Regions from separate parts of the Cohnella hongkongensis genome, predicted to be linked through region 1. Evidence: predicted binding sites of a transcription regulator. Region 1 holds the regulator's gene; the other holds the start of a gene.

Region 1 (4,389 bases):
GCTCATTCCGCTGCAGCGGATGTGGAAGGACGCTCGAACCGGCCTGCTGCCGCAGTTGATCGGAGACGTGGCTGCGATGGGAACGGAGCGTGCGGGAGCTTGGACGGAGAAGCTGGAGCTGCTTGCGCCCAAGGTTCAAGATATTCGCGAAGCCTGGGATCGCTGGATGGAGGCGCTGTTCGCGATGCTTGCCACGGGGGCCCCTGCCGACGAGACCGGCGCCTTCACGCTGCGAATCAAGCCGGCGGATCTTCCTCCGCAATGGGAAGCGCTGAGCGTAGACGGCAACAATGTCATTCAGCTTCTGTCCGACTTGATACGTCCGCTGGAGAAGCTGGCGGCCGAAATCCGCGAGGAGTCGGACGAGCTCGGCATGCAGGGCTTGCTGACCGACCTGGGCGGCGTGCTGAAGGACTTGGCCAACATTCGCGCCGACGCGCAGTCTTTCGTGACGCTGGGGCGGCCCGAATTCGTTTATTGGGCCGAAGGGAACTCCCAGTACCGCAATCGCTCCGTCAGCGTGTACGGAGCTCCTGCGGACGTGAGCGAGCTGCTGAAGGAAGGCGTCTTCGACAAGAAGTCGAGCGTCGTTATGACGTCCGCGACGCTGACGATCGACAAGTCTTTCAAATATGTGACCGAACAGCTCGGATTGTCCGATGCGGAGAAGAACGGGAGGTTGAGAACGGCGATGCTTCCGTCTCCCTTTCGTTATCGGGAACAGGCGCTTGTCCTTATTCCGCGGGATTTCCCGGCAATTAAAGGCAGGGACGGGGAAGCGGGCTTCGTCCGGGCGCTGATCGATTCGCTTCACGAAACGGCCAGAACGGTGGGCGGCAGAATGCTGGTGCTGTTCACCTCCTACCGGATGCTCAGGAACGTCTACGGCCCGCTTAAGGATCTCCTCGAGCCGGCCGGCATTCAGGTGCTCGGACAGGGCGTGGACGACGGCAGCAGAAGCCGGCTGACGCAGCAGTTCATGAAGCGGCCGGCCTCGGTGCTCCTCGGCACGAGCAGCTTCTGGGAGGGCATCGATCTGCCCGGCGACGCTCTTACCTGTCTGGCGATCGTGAGATTGCCTTTCCAGCCGCCCAACCATCCGGTGGCCGAGGCCAAGTCCGAGAAGCTGCAGGCCGAGAATCAGAATCCGTTCATGAAGCTGTCGCTGCCGCAAGCGGTCATTAAGTTCAAGCAGGGCTTCGGGCGGTTGGTCCGAACGGCCAGCGACAAGGGAATCGTCATTTTGTACGATACGAGAGTCATCGATACGAGCTACGGCAAATATTTTCTGTACTCGCTGCCGGGTCCGAAAATGGAGCATTTGCCGCTAGCCGGCATGTCGGCAAGAATTACGCAATGGCTGCAATCGGAAGAGGACGGGGAAAAACCGTTAGCCGCAGGGCAAAAGAGAGGGGACATGCGATGAAGCCGATGAAAATATCCGAAGCCGTCGTCAGGCGGCTGCCGATTTATTTGCGTTATCTGAACGAACTCAGCCTCAGTCACATTCAGACCGTATCGTCGCAGGACTTGGGGGAGAAGCTGGATCTCAATCCCGCCCAGATCCGCAAGGATTTGGCCTACTTCGGCGAGTTCGGCCGCAAAGGCGTCGGCTATAACGTCGATTACCTGATCGAGAAAATCCGCCAAATCTTAAAGCTGGACAAAACGATGAACGTCGCTCTGGTCGGAACCGGCAATCTGGGCCGCGCCTTGTGCAACTACAACATGTACATTAAAGACAATATGAAGATTGTGGCGGTGTTCGATGCCGATCAGAGCAAAGCGGGCTCCTCCATTAATCATCTTAAGGTTCAGCCGATGCAGGAGCTTGCCGACACCGTTCGGAAGCTCGACATTGCCGTAGGCATCATTACGGTGCCCGCCGGTGAGGCGCAGAACGTCGCCGACCAGTTCGTGGCCGCCGGCATTAAGGGGCTGCTGAACTTTGCTCCCGTCGTTCTGAAGGCGGCCCCCGGCGTTCGCATTCATAACGCCGATTTTACCGCCGAGCTGCTGAGCCTGGCTTATTATATGGACGCTCATGAGGATGAGAGAGAAAGGGAAGTGAAATCATGACCCGGCTGTTGATCAGACAGGGCCTATTCGTGACAGTGGACGAGCAGCTGCCCGTATTCCAGGGCTGGCTGGTTGCGGAGGACGGAATCATCGCCCGGATGGGCGAAGGGGAAGCGCCGCCGGAGGAAGCCGATCAAGCGACAGAGATTGTGGACGGCAGCGGACTGCTGTTTATGCCCGGTCTCGTAAACACGCACGGCCATGCGGCGATGTCGCTGCTGCGAGGAATGGCCGACGATCTCGTGCTGCAGGATTGGCTGCAAAATCATATGTGGCCGACCGAGGCTAAATTTACCGGAGACGACGTCTACTGGGGATCGGCGCTGGCCGCCGCCGAGATGATCAAGAGCGGGACGACGACGTTCGTGGACATGTACGACCATATGCATCGCGTCGCGGAAGTGGTGGAGAATTCCGGCTTAAGAGCCAGCCTGACGAGAGGCGTCATCGGCTTATGTCCGGAAGACGTGCAGAAGGCCAAGCTGGAGGACGCGATCGGATTCGCGCGGGAATGGCACGGGCGGGCGGACGGCCGGATTCGTGTCATGATCTCTCCTCATGCGCCTTATACGTGCCCGCCGGACTATATCTTGAAGTTCGTGGAGGCGGCGCACGAGCTGGATTTGCCGATGCATACCCATATGTCCGAGACGCTGACCGAGGTGGAGCAGAACGTGCGCGACTACGGCTGCCGTCCGGTCGAGCATCTGGATCGTCTCGGCGTGTTCGGAAGACCGACGCTCGTCGCCCACGCGGTTCACCTGAACGACGAGGAAATCGCCTTGCTGGCCGAACGGAAGGTCGCCGTATCCCACAATCCGATCAGCAATCTCAAGCTGGCGAGCGGCGTAGCCCGGGTGCCCGAGCTGCTGAAAGCGGGCGTGACCGTATCGCTCGGAACAGACGGGGCGGCGAGCAACAACAATCTCGACCTGTTCCAGGAGATGACGACTGCAGCGCTGCTGCATAAGGGCGTTAGCGGAGATCCGACCGTCGTGCCGGCGGCGGAGGCGCTTCGCATGGCCACGCTGTACGGGGCCCGTTCGCTTGGGCTGGAAGGCGTCGCCGGACAGTTGAAGATCGGCCTGAAGGCGGACATCATCGCCGTCAACATCGCCCAATCCCATTTCGTACCGCGCACCGATTACGAGTCTCACCTCGTATACTCCGCCAGAGGCTCCGACGTCGTTCACGTATGGGTGGACGGCAAGCAGCTGCTGAAGGACGGCCGATTGACCACACTGGACGAGGAGAAGATCATGGCCGAAGCCGAGGCTTGCTATCGGAGGCTGCGGGCATGAACATGAGCCGAAGCGAAGGCAAGCGAGCGCTGCCTTCTCTTTCTCCCGGCAGATGGCTGATCCTTATCGCCGGCTTTCTTTTGTTCGTCGCCGTATCGTTCGTGCTGTACGTCCGTTCGGCCGATTCCGATTACCGCCGGGGGGAGCAGCAGGCGATCCGTGCCGCCAAAGAGCAGGGCGAATTGGTCCGCGTGGACGAAGTGTACCGGCATACGTGGCAAGATACGGTATGGATCGTGAGGGGCGAGGACGCCGGGGGCGAAGCGTGGACGCTGTTCCTGCTGCAGGAGGAGATCGTCCGGAAAAAGGCGAGCGAGAACATGACCGAGCAGCAGATGCGGGCCAAGTTCGCCGAAGCTCACAGCGCCGAGCCGATCCGGATGATGCCCGCCTGGTTTAACGGCCAGGCCGCATGGGAAATCCGTTACCGGGACGCCGGCGACGAAGAGCGCCAGTCGCTCGAGTTCTATTCTTTCGAGAACGGCTCGCTTATTCGCACTTATGTATTGTCTTCCCAGTAAATGTCCTCGTATCTTTCTTGTCGATGGATAGCCGGAACCGTCAAGGAATTATCCTTGACGGTTCCTTTTCCGTATATATGCCCCTGTGTGAAGCGCCGCGCAGTTGAATGGTCCTATTTGTTCTCAATATGCGAAATAAAATTAAAGGATATTTTGCTCGAATTGCCAGACATCGTCTAACGATTCGTCTATCATTTCCTGATATACTTTTAGTGTACTCGATAGGGCCAAGCCGTTCGTTTGACCTTATTTGACCAGTCCCGATCGCATCAGACAGCATAGAGACACTAGACAAGGGGGATCGGCGAATGAAAAAAATCAGAATTCTGCCCATTACGATAACGGCGGCGCTCACGGCCGCCATTCTGTTCGGCGGATGGTTCGCCTACCGCCATTACGGCATCGAGAAGCCGCTCGACAAAGTCGCGGTCTCGGTACCGGGCGTAGAAGCCGCGGACGTCCATATGACGGGCTCGCTTGTCAAGATC
Region 2 (4,389 bases), on a different contig from region 1:
CTGGCACATCGCGATGGTTTCCTTAAGCGGCGAAGGGCCGGCCAACCAATATATCGTCGGGCTGCTCCCGATCGAGTTCAATTTCACCGCCTACGCCAATATTTTGCGTCTGGATAAATTCTGGGACGCCTTCGGCGTGTCGGCGACGCGGGTGCTTCTGGGCGGCCTGATCAATTTTCTGCTGACCGTCATGATGGCTTACCCGTTATCCAAAGAAAGCAGCTACTTCCGAAGCCGGAACATTTATATTTGGGCGCTGGTGTTCACGATGCTGTTCAGCGGAGGACTCATCCCGGCCTACATGATCATCAACGAGCTGCATCTCATCGATACGATCTGGGCGCTCGTCCTGCCGGGAGCCGTTCCCGTGTTCAACGTCATTCTGATGATCAACTTCATGCGCCAGCTTCCCAAAGAGCTGGAAGAGGCCTGTCTTGTCGACGGAGCGTCGCAATGGGCGATCATGACGCGAATCTACGTGCCGCTGTCGCTCCCGGTCATCGCAACCGTTACGCTGTTCAGCGTCGTCGGCCACTGGAACTCCTGGTTCGACGGACTGATCTACATGAACCAGACGTCGAACTATCCGCTGCAGACGTACCTGCACGTCGTGCTCGCCTCCCGCAACCTGGTGAACGCCGACCAGAATTCCGTCATGGCCTCGCTGACGAACCGGTCCGCGATCTCGGCGCAGATCATTTTGGCTTCTCTGCCGATTCTGATGGTCTACCCGTTCCTTCAGCGCTTTTTCATCCATGGCATTGTGATGGGTTCAGTGAAGGAATAAGCTCGCCCGCCTTCGGCCCGGACGCTCATTTCGCGACCGGGCCTCGTCTGCGGACGCGCGTTCGGAGAGTCTGCAGATCGGCCTCCCGCACTCGCCCAGCCACGGCTATCCACGCTTGTTGAGCCATGGCTATCCGCACGCTACGAGCAGCAAGGCGATAACGCCGTAGATGACGGCCCTGTTTAGCTCCCAATGTTGTCCGCGTACATGCGCGGCCCCGGCCGCCTTGAGCTCAAGGCACTTTTTGGGCCTTAGTCCCGCGCCCTGAGCAGCGCCAAGGCACTTTTCTGGCCTTAGTCCCGCGCCCTGAGCAGCGCCAAGGCACTTTTCTGGCCTTGGTCCCGCAGCCTGGTAGTGCCAGGGCACTTTTTGGGCCTTAGCCTCGCGCCCTGAGCAGCGCCAAGGCACTTTTCTGGCCTTAGTCCAGCGGCCTGAGTAGCGCCAAGGCACTTTTCTGGCCTTAGTCCAGCGGCCTGAGTAGCGCCAAGGCACTTTTCTGGCCTTAGTCCCGCGCCCTGAGCTGAGCAGCGCCAAGGCACTTTTCTGGCCTTAGTCCCGCGCCCTGAGCAGCGCCAAGGCACTTTTCTGGCCTTGGTCCCGCGCCCTGAGTAGCGCCAAGGCACTTTTCTGGCCTTGGTCCCGCGCCCTGAGCAGCGCCAAGGCACTTTTCTGGCCTTGGTCCCGCGCCCTAGCAGCGCCAAGGCACTTTTCTGGCCTTAGTCCCGCAGCCTGAGCAGCGCCAGGGCACTTTTCTGGCCTTAGTCCCGCGCCCTGAGCAGCGCCAGGGCACCTGCTTGGCCTTAGCCCCACAGTCTCGATTCCGCCGCTAAGATTAACCTCCTCGCCAGCATCGGGAGACGGCAAGTGATAACCCTGACCCGCCGACATTGCCCGTTCAATCCCCTCCAAAAAAACGACAAAATAATCAGGGAATTCCCTGATACACGAATTTTCGAATTCATGATACGATATTCGCATGAAAGTGAATTAATTCACAATATTAAGTGAAAATTTTCACAACAGGAGGGGCCCTATGATCAAAGAGAAACTGCTGCTGATCGGCAACGGCATGGCCGGCGTAAGAACCATCGAAGAAATTCTGGAGCGGGCGCCTCGACAATACGAGATCACGATCATCGGCGAAGAGGCCTATCCCAACTACAATCGCATCATGCTGTCGAATGTTTTGCAGCAAAAGATGACGGTGGATGAGATCATTACGAATCCCCTGCAATGGTACGAGGATCACGGCATTACGCTCATTCGTCACGACCCGGCGATCAAATTGGACACGCAAGCCAAGCAAGTCTTGACGGCCAGCGGTCAATATATCCGTTATGACAAATGCATTATAGCGACAGGGTCAAGAGCTTTTATCCTGCCCGTAGAAGGCGCGCAGCTGGCTGGCGTGCTGGGCTTTCGCACCCTCGACGACACGCTGCAAATGATCGAACAGGCCCAGCGGTACAAGCGGGCTGCCGTCATTGGCGGAGGTCTGCTGGGACTTGAAGCTGCCAGAGGCTTGCTCGATCAGGGCATGGACGTTACGGTCGTTCATCTGGAGAAGTGGCTGATGGAGACGCAGTTGAACGAGCCGGCCGGAAATTTGCTGAAAAGGGACCTGGAAAAGCAAGGCATTCGATTTTTGATGGAGAAAAAAACGACGCGGATACTGGGAACGAACAGAGCGGAAGGCCTCGAGTTCAGCGACGGCAGCGTCCTGGAGGCGGATCTCGTCATTATGGCCGTCGGCATCCGGCCGGTCACCGGGCTGGCCAAGGACGCGGGGCTGCATGTCGAACGAGGTATCGTCGTTGACGATTTTATGGCCACAAGCGCGGCGGACGTGTATGCGGTAGGGGAATGCGCGCAGCACAACAAGATGATCTACGGCCTGGTCGCTCCGCTGTACGAACAGGGAAAAGTGCTGGCCGATCTGCTGACCCGCCGTCCGACAGACGGCTATAAAGGCAGCACGGTGTCTACTTCGTTGAAGGTATCCGGCTGCGACCTTTTCTCGGCGGGCATCATCCACGAGGGCGACGACGTAAAAGGCATTGAAGCTTATAACGGCTTGAACAACAGCTATAAGAAGCTGTTTATCCGAGATCGTCGCCTTATCGGCATCGTGCTGTACGGCGATACGACCGAAGAAAATCGCTATTACAAAATGCTGCGGAACGAGACCGATATTACCGCCTTAAATCCCGTCTCGCTGCTGGCGTCCGCCGGCGATGAGGCAAGCCAAAGCGTCGCTCAGTGGGACGATGCCGATACCGTATGCGGCTGCAACGGCGTAACGAAGGGAACGATCGTCAACGCAATCCATACGCAGCAATTAACCTCCGTCGCCGATGTGGTCCGCTGTACCAAAGCCGGCAACTCCTGCGGCAAGTGCAAGCCGATGATCGGCGAACTGCTCTCCCACGTCCTGGGCGATAACGTAACGCTTGCGCCAACGGGAATTTGCGGCTGCACCGACCTCACAAGGGACGACATTGTGCTGCAAATTCGCGAGAAGGGTCTGAAATCAACGAAGGACGTTTTCCGGGAGCTGGGCTTCCGCAATGCCGAAGGCTGCTCGAAATGCCGCCCGGCGATCAATTTCTACCTGAATGTGACCTTTCCGAAAGAGCATCAGGATGAAAAAGAGTCCCGGTTTGTCAATGAGCGCATGCACGGCAACATTCAAAAGAACGGCAGCTTCTCGGTCATTCCTCGCATGAGAGGAGGCAGAACGACGCCGCAGCAGCTGCTGAAAATTGCCCAGGTCGCAGAAAAATACAAGGTGCCGCTTGTTAAAGTCACGGGAAGCCAGCGCATTGGCTTGTACGGTGTCCATAAAGAGGATTTGCCGGATATTTGGAATGAGCTGGATATGACCTCCGCCTCCGCCTATGCCAAAGCGGTTCGCTCCGTGAAAACCTGCGTGGGCGCCAACTTCTGCCGCTTCGGCACGCAGGATTCCATGGGGCTCGGCATGAAGCTGGAGGAGCGATACGAATACATCGACACTCCGCACAAATTCAAAATGGGCGTGTCGGCTTGTCCGCGCAGCTGCGTGGAAAGCGGAGTGAAAGATTTCGGAGTCATCGGCGTGGAAAACGGCTTCCAGATTTATATCGGAGGCAACGGCGGGACAGAAGTGAAGGAGGCTCAATGGCTGACCACGGTCGAAACGGAGCAGGAGGTCATCGATCTGTGCGGGGCCATGCTGCAATATTACCGCAAGACGGGAAACTATGCCGAACGCACTGCGCCGTGGCTTGAACGGCTTGGCTTCGAGCATGTGAAATCCGTGCTGCTCGATCCGGAGCAGAGCCAAGCTTTGCTGGCGGAGCTGGAGGCGGCCGTAGCCGGCAAGCGCCAAGACCCGTGGACGGAAATTCGCAGCAACGAGCAGGAACGAGAGCTGTATACCGTAAGGAGAGGATAAGATGAGAACTCCAAGCAAGCAAAAGGTGTTCGTCGCCCGCTTCGACGAGCTGCCGCCGCGCATCGGACGCGAGGTGGTCGTCGAAGGCCATAAAATCGCCGTGTTCCGCTTATCTGACGATCGGATTAAAGCGATCGGCGGAATCTGTCCGCATAAGCAAGGCCCG

The links. Region 1 encodes Rex, which represses fermentation and respiration genes when NADH is low (regulators of the CRP and FNR family bind a similar motif). Its sites were predicted from a motif close to TTGTGAAATATTTCACAA; they were not measured.
Region 2: a site for Rex is predicted at 1,790-1,807, ahead of nirB (nitrite reductase large subunit NirB). Genes of this name have one in related genera too.

The regions. Positions count from the first base shown of each region.
Region 1 covers NZ_JBHSEP010000003.1:404,206-408,594, reverse strand. The annotation lists gene dinG (ATP-dependent DNA helicase DinG) at 1-1,426, shown strand, start outside; gene ACFO3S_RS07345 (redox-sensing transcriptional repressor Rex) at 1,423-2,079, shown strand; gene ACFO3S_RS07340 (amidohydrolase) at 2,076-3,380, shown strand; gene ACFO3S_RS07335 (cell wall elongation regulator TseB-like domain-containing protein) at 3,377-3,901, shown strand; gene ACFO3S_RS07330 (hypothetical protein) at 4,210-4,389, shown strand, end outside.
Region 2 covers NZ_JBHSEP010000004.1:227,686-232,074, reverse strand. The annotation lists gene ACFO3S_RS08315 (carbohydrate ABC transporter permease) at 1-787, shown strand, start outside; gene nirB (nitrite reductase large subunit NirB) at 1,821-4,223, shown strand; gene nirD (nitrite reductase small subunit NirD) at 4,225-4,389, shown strand, end outside.